2 regions of the Paenisporosarcina sp. NPDC076907 genome follow, and region 2 is predicted to be linked to the other one. Evidence: riboswitches for the same ligand, from Rfam matches in the RefSeq annotation. Region 2 holds a riboswitch; the other holds the start of a gene.
The links. A riboswitch is a leader RNA that binds a small molecule or an ion and turns the genes downstream of it on or off. The one in region 2 is predicted to bind S-adenosylmethionine.

Region 1 (7,417 bases), on a different contig from region 2:
GTATTTTTTCGAGTATACGCCTATTGGCTCGATATGAATACCGCCTGCATTGACGAAATCATATCCATTATCCGCAATTTGTGACTCCAAGTAAGGAATGTGCTGGAAGTAGTTTGCATCCAGATCCCCAGCATCTAAATCTTTATTCGGCAAAATGTAATCCTGGTAAGTTTCGATTTTAAGTTCGATTCCTTTTTTCTCAAGCAACGGTTTTGCTTGTTCTAGGATTTCTGCATGAGGTACGTTAGAAGCCCCAACAACTAGCTCTTTGCTGTCTCCTGAAGACGAATTATCTCCACCGCAAGCTGCAAGTGTAATGACACTTGCCGATAATAAAATTCCTGCTACAAATTTCTTCATGAATGTCTCTCCCTTTTTGTTGTGTATTTTATCGAGTATAAACCCGACGAAACCAAATTAACGTTTATCTGCTTTTGTTGTAATCGCATCTCCCACCCATTGGATGACGAAGACAATGAGTAAAATTAGAATCGTGGAGACAATTGTTACATCTTCACGACTTCGTTGGAAGCCATCTAGGAACGCTAAGTTACCAAGACCACCGGCTCCGATTATGCCGGCCATTGCCGTATAACCAACCAGTGCGATAGCAGTAACGGTAAGCCCTGAGATTAATGCCGGTAAAGACTCTGGAAGCAGCACCTTCCATATAATAGTAGAAGTTTTCGCTCCCATCGAGCGAGCTGCTTCTATTACCCCTTTATCGATTTCACGTAATGCAATCAGTACCATGCGTGCATAGAATGGTGCTGCACCGATAATTAGTGCAGGTAATGCAGCGTTTGCCCCACGAATCGTATCGAGTAAAAATTTAGTGAACGGAATCAATAAAATAATTAAAATGATAAACGGAATCGATCGGAAAATATTTACGAATGCCCCTGTTAACCAGTAGACTATTTTGTTTGCCCATAATTGATGAGGGCTAGTAAGAAATAGTAGTATTCCTAGTGCCAAACCGATAATGAAAGTCAGACCGGTAGCCATTGCTGTCATATATAAAGTTTCAAGTGTGGCTTCCCACATTTTTTCCCAGTCCACATTCGGTAGAAGGTTTTCAATCATGTGAAATCACCTCCGTTTGAACTTCTTGACCGTGTAAATAATCGATTGCTTGATCGATTGCGATTGAATTTCCATCGATTTGAAGATACAACGTTCCATAAGCTCCATTTTGAGTTTGTGCAATATTTCCTTGAACAATGTTTACTTCTACTTGGTATTGTTTAATTAATCTTGAAAGAATTGGTTGTTCCGTTCTGTCTCCGACAAAAACTAATTTCACAAGTTTGCCTGAAGGATATTGCTCGACTAAATGTGCAATTGTTTGACTTGCGGATTCCGGACCATTTACTTGTGCAACAAAGCGTTTTGTAATCGGTTGTTCAGGTGCTTGGAATATTTGAAGTACACTTCCCATTTCAACTACTTTTCCAGCTTCCATAACTGCAACCCGATGACAAATTTTACGGATGACATGCATCTCATGCGTGATCAGAACAATCGTCAATCCTAATCGTTTATTGATATCTACTAACAGCTCCAAAATGGCATCTGTAGTTTCTGGGTCAAGCGCTGAAGTCGCTTCATCACATAACAGTACTTCGGGATTGTTTGCAAGGGCACGTGCAATTCCTACCCGTTGCTTTTGACCGCCGGATAACTGCGAAGGGTATGCTTTCTCCCTACCTGTCAATCCAACAAGTTCGATTAATTCTTTCACTCGTTCTGAACGTTTTGTTTTGCTGATCCCGGCAATTTCAAGCGGGAACGAGATATTCTCTTCAACTGTACGGGACCATAGTAAATTGAAATGTTGGAAAATCATACTTACTTTTTGTCTTGCGCTACGAAGAGCCTGTCCTGAACTGGATGAAATTTCTTGTCCATTCACAGTGACGCTACCAGCAGTAGGTTTTTCCAAGCCATTTAACAATCGAATCAATGTACTTTTTCCGGCTCCACTGTATCCAATAATGCCAAAGATCTCACCTGTATCAACGGTTAGATTCACGTTATCAACTGCAATGAGCTGGCCATTAGCTGTATCAAACCTTTTTGATAAATTTTGTAATTGAATCATGTTCACTTCACCTCTGAGTATCTGATAAATAGTTTATCGTACAATTGTGCTGGCCGCAGATGCATTTTGTCTTTTCACATTCAATCACATCATTGTTAAGATGCCCTTGTGAAAAATAAAAATCCCTTCCGCAGACAAGCAGAAGGGACCAATGCATAATTATATACGTCAGACCGTTCTCTCATCTTTCAAAGCAAAAATACTTTGAGTGATTTGGCACCATTTCACAAATTGTGACGGTTGCCGGGTTTCATAGGGCACTTCCCTCCACCTCTCTTTATAAGAGCGACGATATTAAGTTTTAAGTTTTTATTACGAAAGCTAATGTATCATGTTCAAAAGTCTACGTCAAATATTTTTTCTTAATCGATTATACAGATGTGGAACTGACTGAAATGCGTAGATTTTTTCAATAATTTTGCCGTTTTCAGCAATAAGTAAGCACGGAACGCTTTCGATTTGATGATCAATTGCCAAGCTTTCCACATAATTTAAATTGGCTTTTCCAATTTCCACCTCAGGTAACAGTTCTTCAACAACTTCAAGCATTTTTGAAGCAACCATACAAGTGCCGCACATCGGTGCATATAAATAATAAGCTGTCACCTCTGCGTTTTGGGACTGATTCTCCCACTCCGCACGTGTCCATTCTTTCATGGTATTCATCCTTTAGGCAATAAATTCCGATTTCACATCGATATTGGCGCCGAGTAATACAGTTGCAAGAACTTTCATCGGGGTTGTTGCAACTTCGCGATAGGCTGGTTCAGTATATAAATGAAGGGCTTCAGGAAATTCACGTTTAATGAGCGCACGTAATTTTTCTCCCGATTTATCAGCATCGACAAATACATAGATCTCCAACTGATCGTAAGGTGCCAGTAACTCTTCCAGACGGGTAGCGCTTACCGTTCCGTTTGTACAGACGATTTCAATAGGCTCTGCTATAAGCCGCAGTATTCTCTGTTTGTCTGAACGTCCTTCTACAAGTATGACTTTATCAATTGGCATGGGATCACTCCTGGCTGTACTGACTTAAAAGGTTATTTAAAAATTATTATTAAAAGTAAAGTTCATCATGTTTCAACTCTTCCCCTATGACAACTAATACCATACTTTTAATATTCCTTTTTAAACTCGCAGTTATTATCGACATATGCAAAAAACGCCGAACAAATGTCGGCGTTCAACTAACGATTTTACTCTTGAGTCATTTCTTCGTACTGCTCAGCAGTCATTAATGAGTCCACTTCAGACAAGTCTGTAGGTTCGACAACGATCATCCATGCATTTTCATATGGAGATTCATTTACGAATTCAGGGCTGTCTTCCAAGCCACTGTTCACTTCAACTACTTTACCACTGATTGGTGCGTAAAGTTCAGAAACTGTTTTAACAGATTCAACACTTCCAAAAGGTTCATTTGTTTTGATTTCGTCGCCTACTTGTGGAAGTTCAACGAATACAATATCACCAAGCTCAGATTGAGCGAAATGTGTGATGCCGATACGCGCTTTTCCGTCTTCAACTTTAACCCATTCGTGTTCTTCAGAGTAGCGTAATTCTTTTGGTGTGCTCATTAATACCCCTCCAAATATGTAATACATTCAACTTCAGTTTGACATAATCTTTCCTTAAAAACAAGAACAGATAATCAGCTTTTCCAATTCTCAGTAAAATCCAATTCTTTAAAACCGACGGTAGCTTTCACACCGTCTGTCACAAGAGGTCTTTTTATAAGCATACCGTCTGAAGCAAGCAGCTCAAACTGTTCATCCTCGGTCATTGAAGGGATCTTATCTTTCAAGCCGAGCTCCCTGTATTTCATGCCACTAGTGTTATAGAACTTTTTCAGTGGCATTCCACTGGTCTCAACAATTTTTTTCAGTTCTTCTTTCGAAGGAGGTGTTTCTACAATATGTACATCATGATAAGAAACATCCTCAGCATCCAGCCAGGCTTTTGCCTTTTTACATGTACCACAATTCGGATATCCATAATACGTAATAGCCATCATTTTGCCTCCATCGATTCATTTTAACCAGTCTAACAAAAAACAAATCCGAACGCCTCATCAGAAGCGTCCGGATTTGTTGTATTACACTACGTATTTTTCTGCATCGATCAATTTAACCGATGCTTCACGTTTTTTGGCAATGACATTGTAAGGAGTTGAGCGAGTCAATTTACGCAGTGCAGAAAGCATCATGCGTAAGCTATCGCCTTCAACTGCAGCAATCAACGTTTCTTTTGCATCTTTTTCGATACATTCAAAGGCTTCCTGGCAGAAGATTTGTGTGTAAAGAAGTTTTTGGTTCGCTTTTTCAGCACCATCGCGCTGAATTGCTTTCTCTGTACGTAGAACAGCTGATTCCATTGCAAATAGATTGTTCACGATGTCCGCAATGTTTGCCAATACTTCTTGTTCTGATTCCAGTTTTGTGCCATAACGTTGAGCAGCTAATCCCGCAGCAAGCAAGCCGATTTTTTTCGCGTTTTGTACAAGTACTTTTTCTTGAGCTAATGGCGTATCCTCAATTTCTTCAGGCATCATCATTAAAAGTTCTTCCTGAAGTGCTTGTGCTTTTTGAAGAAGTGGAAGCTCGCCTTTCATTGCTTTACGCAAGAACGTGCCTGGTACTAGCAAACGGTTAATTTCATTCGTTCCTTCGAAGATACGGTTGATGCGGGAGTCCCGATAGATGCGCTCTACTTCGTACTCTTGCATGAAGCCATATCCACCATGTAACTGAACTGCTTCATCCGCGATATAATCCAACACTTCTGTACCAAACACCTTATTGATTGAACATTCAATTGCATATTCAGCAATAGAAGCAGCAATTGCTTTGCCATCTTTTTGCTCGTCAGCACTCAATTGACTCATGCGGTCTTCGAAGTAACCTACCGTACGATAAATTAAACTTTCTGAAGCATACAGACGTGAAGCCATCGTTGATAGTTTTTCTTTTGTTAAATTGAAAGAAGAGATTGGTGTCTTAAATTGTTGACGTTGGTTCGTGTAAGCAACTGCCAATTCAAAAGCACGTTTGGATGCGCCTACGGTACCTACGCCCAATTTGTAACGGCCAATATTCAAGATGTTGAAAGCAATAACGTGTCCACGTCCAACTTCACCAAGTAAGTTTTCAACTGGTACTTGAGCGTCCTGTAAAATTAATGTACGAGTGGATGAAGATTTAATCCCCATCTTTTTCTCTTCCGCACCAACGGAAACCCCAGAGAATTCACGTTCTACGATGAAAGCAGAGAATTGTTCTCCATCAATTTTTGCATATACAACAAATACATCCGCGAAACCAGCATTCGTAATCCATTGTTTCTCTCCATTTAATACATAATGCGTTCCTTCTGCATTTAACTTAGCCGAAGTTTTAGCACCTAAAGCATCCGAACCTGAGCCTGGCTCAGTTAATGCATAGGCAGCAATCAGTTCGCCCGTTGCAAGTTTAGGCAAATATTTTTGTTTTTGCTCTTCATTTCCGAATAACACGATTGGTAATGATCCAATCCCAACGTGAGCACCATGAGTGATAGAAAACCCACCTGCACGGGACATTTTCTCTGCAATCAATGCAGATGACACTTTATCCAATGCCAGACCGCCGTATTCTTCAGGCACGTCAGCACCAAGTAGACCTAAATCACCTGCTGATTTTAATAGTCTTACAGAATGCTCAAATTCATGATGTTCCAAGTTTTCAATCACTGGTACTACTTCATGTGTCACATAGTCTTCTGTTGTTTTAGCAATCATTTTATGTTCATCTGTAAAGTCTTCCGGCGTAAATACGCGATCAAGCTCTACATCTTCAACTAAAAAGCTTCCGCCTTTAATTGCATTAGCAATAGTATTCGTCATTTTATTTTCCTCCTATTTTTCACTTATTCTATTAAAGAATCTCGAATACGCCAGCTGCACCCATGCCTCCGCCGATACACATCGTGACTACTCCGAATTGCTTACCTTGACGTTTTAGTTCATGAATCATTTTCAATGTTAAAATTGATCCTGTCGCACCAAGTGGATGCCCCAGTGCAATAGCACCTCCATTGACATTCACTTTATTGATGTCGATTCCTAAATGACGGATCACTTGAATAGATTGCGATGCAAATGCTTCGTTTAATTCCCACAAATCGATGTCTTCAATTGAAAGACCCGCCAATTTCAACGCTTTGGGAATCGCGACAATCGGTCCGATCCCCATAACTTCCGGTGGAACCCCGCCAACTGCAAATGAGCGGAATTTAGCAAGTGGCTTCAGCCCTTGCGCTTCAGCAACTTCGCGGTCCATGACAAGAACAGCACCTGCTCCATCAGATGTTTGAGATGCATTTCCTGCTGTCACAGTTCCACGTGCGTTGAATGCCGGACGAAGTTTTGCCAGTGTTTCCATGTTCGTGCCTACTCGAACACCTTCATCCATTTCAAACATGAATTTCTTTTCCTGTGGCTTGTTTTTATCATCAATAAATCGTTTCAGTACTTCTACCGGTACAATTTCATCGTTATATTTACCTGCTGAAATCGCTGCTGCCGCAAGCTCATGGGAGCGCACAGCAAATGCATCCTGGTCTTCTCGGGTAATGCCATACTTCACCGCCACTTGTTCAGCTGTATGCCCCATACCCATATAATACTGAGGCGCTGTTTCCGCAAGTGCTGCGTTAGGACGAATTGTATTACCCATCATCGGAACCATACTCATCGACTCAACGCCACCTGCAATGATTGCTTCCGAGTGACCAAGCATAATTCGTTCTGCTGCATAGGCGATTGATTGAAGACCAGAAGAACAGAAGCGGTTAATTGTAATCGCTGGTGTTGTATCTGGAAGTCCTGCTAATGCACCAATATTTCGGGCAACGTTCATTCCTTGTTCCGCTTCAGGCATTGCACATCCTAAAATCAAATCGTCGATTGGACCATCATAGCCGCCCGCTCTTTTTAATGTTTCTTTTACAACCAATGCACCAAAGTCATCTGGTCTCACTGTTGCAAGGGAGCCTTTTTTCGCTTTCCCTACAGGTGTTCTGGCACCTGCTACAATCACTGCTTCGCGCATAAGTTCTCCTCCTCATTGCCGTTTCGTTCTATTAGTTACGAAGTGGCTTTCCTTTCAATAACATGTGCTGCATTCTCGCTTGCGATTTTGGTTCAGCTACTAAACTCAAAAATGCTTCACGTTCTAAATCAAGCAAATATTGTTCATCGACCAATGTACCGTAAGGCACTTTTCCACCAGCTATTACGTAAGCTAATTTTTTCGCGATCTTCAAGTCGTGCTC
Region 2 (7,417 bases):
TTTTGTTGCTTCAGAAAGCATAGAGTAATCTGGTAAAAATTGATTTGCAGCAATAAGTGGTAACGTTTCATATTGCACGTCTGCCATAACGACACCTGATAAATAATCCGGATAGCCTGGGTCAGGCAGTAACATTAAATCTCCCGGATTCAGTACAGCCATCGGCAACTCAACCAGTCCGATTTTCGTTCCAAATAACACCGCTACTTCAGTTGTAGGGTCGATGTCAACGTTGTATTCGCGTTTATAAAAATCGGCTGCAGCCTCTTTTAATTCGCTAATTCCTCGGAAGGGTGAGTATTTATGTGTAATCGGATTTTCTGCAGCTTCTTGTAAGGCTATTACGATGTGTGGCGGTGTTGGTTGGTCAGGGTTTCCTTGACCTAAATTGATTACATCGCGCCCTTCTGCTACTGCAGCTCCTACTTTTTGAACAAGTGAAGCAAAGAATTGTGGTGGTAATTGTTGAAGCTTCTTAGAAAGTTCCATGGCGTTTCCTCATTTTCTGAAATAGTTGCAATCATCAGCCAAATCTTATAATCTTTTGTGTATCTTGTCTACAGGGGGTGTACCCATGAAAATCGCATGCATTCAACTCGACGTAGCGTTTGCCGAGCCTGAAAAAAATTTTTCCAACGTTCAAAAGTACATAAAAAAGGTCGCAAGTGAGGGTGCAGAGCTCGTTGTCTTACCTGAAATGTGGAATACGGCCTATGCATTAACGCAATTAGATCAACTGGCAGATCCAGAAGGGAAACGGACAAAAGAGGTTCTTTCTGAGTTAGCGCGTACATATCATGTTCATATCGTCGGAGGTTCGGTTTCGACGAAAAAAGGAGACCACTTCTACAACACGATGTATGTCTTTTCGAATGAGGGAGAGCTTGTTGCCGAATACGATAAAGCGCATTTGTTCCGTCTCATGGATGAACATCTTTATTTACAAGCAGGAAATCATGCAAATGTTTTTTCATTAGGTTCTATTCAAGCTGGCGGGGTCATATGCTATGATCTAAGGTTTCCTGAATGGCTACGGGCGCATGCATTGGCAGGAGCGAAAGTGCTATTTTTACCAGCACAATGGCCTGAGACGCGTATTGACCATTGGAAAATCTTGCTTCAAGCCCGTGCCATTGAAAACCAATGTTTCGTAATTGCGGTTAACCGAACTGGGTACGATCCGAACAATCAGTTCAATGGTCAATCGATGATTATTGCACCTTGGGGAAAAGTGTTGTGGACAGGCGCAGAACATGAAGAATATGCTGTCGTTGATGTTGATTTTTCAGAAGTGGAAGAAGTGCGAACTCGCATACCAGTATTTGAAGATCGCAGACCCTCACTCTATAAACCTTTATTTGAAAAATGAAAATTATTTTCAAAAAGTATTTGACACCTGTGTAAAAACATCGTAAGATTTATTTCGAGCAACAAAACAACTACATATGGAACATTATCAAGAGAGACCGAGGGATAGGCCCTATGACGTCCGGCAACCCCCAGCACAAGCTGGGAAGGTGCCAATTCCTACAGAATGAGTTCATTCTGAAAGATAACCCAAAATCCATTTTTCGGTGCCTCTTTCATGATGAAAGAGGCATTTTTTATTTGGTGAAAAGGAGCATGTGATGATACACATTATTGATTTATCTAAAGAGTACGTAACGAAAAAAGGGTCGGTTATCGGTGTAGACCGAGTGAATCTTACGATCAATGAAGGGGAAGTGTTCGGGATTGTTGGATACTCCGGTGCAGGAAAGAGTTCACTGTTACGGTGCATCAATTTACTTGAACGACCAACGAGTGGCCAAATCGAAGTAGATGGTCGCGACCTGACAAAGTTAAAAGGAGAACAATTGCGTAAAGCCCGTTTGAAGATTGGCATGATCTTTCAACACTTTTACTTAATCAGCCAAAAAACAGTTGCAGAAAATATTGCATTTGCATTAAAAGCTGCGGATACGCCAAAAGAAAAAATGGCCACGCGTGTTTTGGAATTGCTTGAGATGGTCGGGCTGACCGATAAGAAGGATGTGTATCCGGCACAGTTGAGTGGTGGACAAAAGCAACGTGTAGGGATAGCGCGTGCACTGGCAAACAACCCATCTGTTTTGCTTTGTGATGAAGCAACATCAGCGCTGGATCCGAATACGACCTTATCCATTCTTCGATTACTTAAAAAAATCAACCGTGAATTGAACATCACAATTGTATTAATCACGCACGAAATGAATGTGGTAAAAGAAATATGTGATCGTATGGCCGTTATGCAGGATGGGCGCGTTGTTGAAGAAGGAATGGTATACGATATTTTCTCTAATCCTCAAGCAGATTTAACGAAAGAATTCATCAGCAGTGTGGTGTCGTTTGAAGTACCTCAATCGATTTTGGATCAAGTCACTGGACGCATTGTGAAAGTGTTGTTTAAAGGAAATGTGGCGGGAGAAGGGGTCATATCGGATATGGTTCAGAATTTTGATGTGCGCGGTAATTTCTTGCATGGCTCGATTGAATACATACAGGAAGTACCACTTGGCTTGTTTTTGATGGAAATTCAAGGACAACCAGAAAATGTAACAAGAGCCATCACGTATATGGAAGGACGCGGGGCGCAAGTGGAGGTGGTAAGAAGTGGGCATTGATATCCAGAATGTAATTGAATTATGGCCAGAAATCCTGAAGGCATTCGGGCAAACGATGTATATGATCGGAATTTCATTAGCAGTTGCCATTGTTATCGGATTACCACTAGGCATCATCCTATTCGTTACTGATCGGGGTTTATTTTTAGAAAATCGAGTAATCAAAGGAATACTCGGTTTTATCGTCAATATGGTACGTTCGATTCCATTCATCATTTTGTTGGTAGCCCTTATTCCCTTAACCAAGTTACTCGTCGATTCAACGATTGGTCCAGCAGCTGCAAGTGTATCATTATCGGTTGCCGCCATTCCTTTCTTCGCCCGGATTGTTGAAACGTCACTTCGCGAGATTGATAAAGGAGTGATCGAAGCAGCCATTGCAGTTGGCGCAACACCATGGATGATCATTAAAGATGTGTTATTGCCTGAAGCGAAATCAAGCCTTGTACAAGGCATAACATTAACCATCATCAGCTTAGTTGCTTACTCCGCAATGGCGGGAGTTGTAGGAGGTGGCGGTATTGGAGACTTAGCGATTCGCTTCGGATATTACCGTTACGACAATACAATCATGATCGTGACTGTTGTGATTTTAATTGTTCTCGTTCAAATCATTCAGCAGTTGGGTGACTGGACGTCAAAAGCAATAGATAAACGATAAAAAGGGAGAGAAACAGAGATGAAAAAAATTCTATTTTCGTTGATTCTAGTCTTACTGACAGCGGCACTTGCTGCATGTGGAGGAAGTGACAAAGAGTCAAAAGGCGATGCCGACAACGACAAGGCCGTAACATTAGGCGGATCTGCAGGTCCTTATAGCGACATGCTCAATAAGGCAATCAAACCCGCTCTTGAAGAAAAAGGGTACAAAGTGAAAATCGTTGAATTCAGTGACTATATACAACCGAATATTGCCTTGGACAATGGAGATATTGACGCAAACCTTTTCCAGCACTCGATTTACTTAGAAAACTTCGCGAAAGAAAATGATATGGAATTGACTGGCTTGATTTCAGTGCCGACAGCTCCAATGGGGATTTACTCTAACAAGTTCAAATCTGTTGATGAAATCAAGGATGGAGCAACCATTGCCATCCCGAATGACCCTGTGAATGCAGCTCGCACATTCTTAATCTTGCAAGATCATGGATTAATAGAATTGGATCCGAATGCAGAACCATTGAAAGTGTCTGAAAAAGACATTAAGACAAATGCGAAGAACTTGGTGTTCCAACCGATCGAAGCGGGTCAACTTCCACGTGCAGTGGACAGTGCGGACTTAGCTACCGTACCTGGTAACTTTGCTTTGGCAGCGGAAATGAGCCTCCTGGATGCAATCTTGCTTGAGAACATGCCAGACCGATACCGCAACCTGGTTACTGTAACGACTGCGAACAAAGACTCACAGTTAGCGAAAGATTTAATTGAAGTCGTAGAAGCACCAGAATTCGAGGGAATCATCGATGCGGAATTCGAAGGTTTCGGCAAACCAGAGTGGATGGAAAACCGTTAAGAAAGAAGGGTTTTTGTGGAAGACATCATCGTTCGGGGCGCACCAGCCGAATATGTTTGTAAAAGTGGTGTTCTGGATGAATTAGAAAACAAGTTACTGCTAAGAGGTATTCACCAAGTTCTAATTGTTTCGGGTGTGAAATCATGGAATGCAGCGCGCTATTATTTTCCAAATCTAAAAAACACCCAAGTTTTCCACACCTTCTATGAAGGAGAGTGTTCCCTCACTGAGATTAACCGAGTGTCTGTTTTGGCACAATCCCATGGTGTCGAGGCCATCATCGGAGTAGGTGGAGGAAAAGTATTGGACGTGGTGAAAGCGGCTGCTAGCGCAAGTAGAACGAAGTCGGTATTAATACCAACACTCGCTTCAAACTGCGCACCGTGGACACCACTAAGCGTTATTTATTCGGATGATGGGGTCATGACACATTACGATGTGTACCCCATGAGTGTTGACCTTCTTCTCGTCGAGCCGCGCATTTTAGTGGAAGCCCCCGCTCCACTTTTAATTGCAGGCATCGGCGACACGCTAGCCAAGTGGTATGAGGCAGACGTACAAATTCGGCGATTAACCCATCCCCCGGTTGCGCTGAAAGTCGCTCATCATACCGCACGGCTGTGTGCTGAAGAAATGTTTGATCATGCCGAACGTGCCATCGTAGACGCGAAAGAAGCCCGAGTGTCAGCGTCATTTATAAAAGTAGTGGAATCCATTATCATGCTTGGCGGCATGGTGGGTGGATTTGGCGATAACTTTGGTCGCATAGCAGGTGCCCACTCCATTCATAATGGAATGACCATTGCACCCGAGTCGCACGAAGCGCTTCATGGAAATAAAGTAGCTTACGGGATATTGGTTCAATTGCTTCTTGAACAAAAAGAAAGTGAAGTGGAGCGATTGCTGCCGTTCTATTATAAATTGGGCTTACCTACTTCGCTGAGGGAATTAAATATTTCTGAGACATGGATAGATGAAATTGCGGTCCATGCCACACGTGAAGAAGAGTCGATCCATAATATGCGTAGTGAAAAAATAACAGCTTCTGAAGTAGCACAAGTCATGCGTGACTTAGAGTCATTCCAACCCGTGAAATTCCGATTATGATTGAAGTAAAGACGAACCCGTGAAAATTACACTCATCCATAATTAACAAAAAGACCGGCATTAAGCATAAGCCGTTCAGTTTTGAATCACTTTTTTAAGAATAAGTAGTCAAACCTGTTTAGGTTTTTAAGTCCTTTTAAGCAATCAAATAATTACTCAAATAGCCCTGCTTTTAGCAGGGCTATTTACATTACTAATTGATAAAATATTCATTCTTTTCATACTGATAGATGGATAATGGTGGTAAAATAGGAATGTGTTTCTTCAACTAAAGGGCAGGATAGTTGAAGAATCGGAGACCTATGGAGGTGAAAAGTTTTGAAGAAAATGATAGTGATTCTTTTGTTTTCTTTCCTTTTGTGTGCTTGTAATGAACAAGGTCAGAAAAATTCTAACGTTGACGGTTATAAAAAGTCAGAAATAAATGAGGAAATTCCTGTCCCAGCTAATGCTGTAGCAAGTGAACTAAATTTTAACAATCCTAATATCAATAATGGAATTAAGTATAATCTTGAAAATATTGGAGGGGAACAAGGCCTTTATCCACCTCTTAACTATTTTGAAGAAATGAAAAAATGGGGTTGGGAAGAGGTTGAAAATGAGCGAGCGGGGCACGCTCATTTTTTTAGAAAAGGAGATACAGTAATCTCAATAATTGTTAAAGAAGATTATTTTAAGTTATATGAAATGAAGGAAACCTTCGAATTTAATTAGTACTAACATTATTAACGGGGGCTATAGTAAAATAAGAACATTAATACCTTACGCCGAACACGAGTTGTTTGGCGTTTTTTATTTACTTAAATAGGCACCAATTTGGAGTGTAAATATCCATACTTTTAGAGGACTATTTAGAGCCACTACAATTATAATTGTAGTTCGTCGAAATGAGGTTCGATTTAGGGGTCGAAAATGACGTTAAAATAGCAACAAAACCTTGATACAACAATAAAAAATAGACCTCCAATTGATATCATAATTGGAGGTCTATTTCGAGTTTAAATTTGAGATTAGTGATTCAAAACTGAACGGCTTACATTAAGCAATCGATCTTTTTTGTTTTGTAGAAGATTATTTAGACATAAAGGCGATTGCTGCATTTGATAATGCAACACTTCCATTTACCCAACCTACTTCGGTGAAAAATTTCTTTACTATTTATCTTTCCAAGTTGTCACAAAACCTCCTCTCCATTCGTTTTGATTACAGAATTAAAAATCAGGAGGGAATTTGTATGTATAAATATGATGTTGCGATAATCGGTGGAGGGCTTGCGGGATTGACAGCTGCCAATTTTTTGGTCAAGGAAGGAAAAAAGGTCTTGGTTTTGGAAAAATCTAACCGAGTGGGTGGGAGAGCCATAACAAACAATAAAAATGGAGTTCTTATGAACTTAGGAGTTCATGCTTTGTTGATTGATGGGAAGGCGATGAAGGTCCTAACCGAACTCGGAATATCTATTCCAGGTGAAAATGCGTCCGTAAAAACTCAAGGGATATGGAGAAATAAGGTGTATCCCATACCGACTAATTTTACATCCGTTTTATCATCTAAACTTTTAACATGGAAAGGTAAAATAGTGTACTTGAAATTAATGCTGAAGTTAACGAAGGGTAATTTTGATTCTATCCCAGAGATAAGCTTGAGTGACTGGGCAGAAAGAGAAATAAGTGACCCAATGGTAAGGCACATTTTTTATTCATTGTGTAGAGTGACTACTTATATCAGTGCTCCCATGCTTCAGCTTGCAAAACCCGTTTTAATGCGAGTAAAACTCGGACTGACCACAGGAGTCATGTATGTAGATGGTGGGTGGGAAACGATTATACAAGAGCTCAAGAAGCAAGCAATAGAGAGCGGAGTTGATATTTTCTATAGCAAAAAGGTCATAGAAATCGAACATCGCGAACAGTATCAAAGCATACGTTGTTCAGATGGAGAGTTATATCATGTCCCAACCTGTGTTATAGCCGCTCCTCCAAAGGAAACGTTAAAAATGGTTACTGGCTCAGAAAACACATTGTTGAGTACATGGGTGAATCAAACAATTCCTGTTACAGCAAGTTGCTTGGATTTAGGATTGAAAAAGTTGCCTAATCCTGAAAATCAATTTGCTATTGGTTTGGATCAGACATACTATTTTACGAATCAGTCT

Region 1: linked by a shared signal. The riboswitch ahead of ACQKEV_RS11780 (methionine ABC transporter ATP-binding protein) and the one ahead of ACQKEV_RS16315 (methionine ABC transporter ATP-binding protein) in region 2 are both predicted to bind S-adenosylmethionine.

The regions. Positions count from the first base shown of each region.
Region 1 covers NZ_JBNNIX010000003.1:49,299-56,715, forward strand. Annotated here, with positions in the region: gene ACQKEV_RS11770 (MetQ/NlpA family ABC transporter substrate-binding protein) at 1-360, opposite strand, end outside; gene ACQKEV_RS11775 (methionine ABC transporter permease) at 418-1,086, opposite strand; gene ACQKEV_RS11780 (methionine ABC transporter ATP-binding protein) at 1,079-2,104, opposite strand; SAM riboswitch class I at 2,283-2,390, opposite strand; gene ACQKEV_RS11785 (thioredoxin family protein) at 2,453-2,761, opposite strand; gene ACQKEV_RS11790 (toprim domain-containing protein) at 2,774-3,115, opposite strand; gene gcvH (glycine cleavage system protein GcvH) at 3,304-3,684, opposite strand; gene ACQKEV_RS11800 (arsenate reductase family protein) at 3,759-4,118, opposite strand; gene ACQKEV_RS11805 (acyl-CoA dehydrogenase family protein) at 4,203-5,987, opposite strand; gene ACQKEV_RS11810 (acetyl-CoA C-acetyltransferase) at 6,019-7,194, opposite strand; gene ACQKEV_RS11815 (3-hydroxyacyl-CoA dehydrogenase/enoyl-CoA hydratase family protein) at 7,226-7,417, opposite strand, start outside.
Region 2 covers NZ_JBNNIX010000006.1:147,601-155,017, reverse strand. Annotated here, with positions in the region: gene ACQKEV_RS16325 (pyridoxal phosphate-dependent aminotransferase) at 1-489, opposite strand, end outside; gene ACQKEV_RS16320 (carbon-nitrogen family hydrolase) at 575-1,369, shown strand; SAM riboswitch class I at 1,451-1,559, shown strand; gene ACQKEV_RS16315 (methionine ABC transporter ATP-binding protein) at 1,629-2,642, shown strand; gene ACQKEV_RS16310 (methionine ABC transporter permease) at 2,638-3,303, shown strand; gene ACQKEV_RS16305 (MetQ/NlpA family ABC transporter substrate-binding protein) at 3,322-4,155, shown strand; gene ACQKEV_RS16300 (iron-containing alcohol dehydrogenase family protein) at 4,171-5,262, shown strand; gene ACQKEV_RS16295 (hypothetical protein) at 5,581-5,976, shown strand; gene ACQKEV_RS16290 (protoporphyrinogen/coproporphyrinogen oxidase) at 6,497-7,417, shown strand, end outside.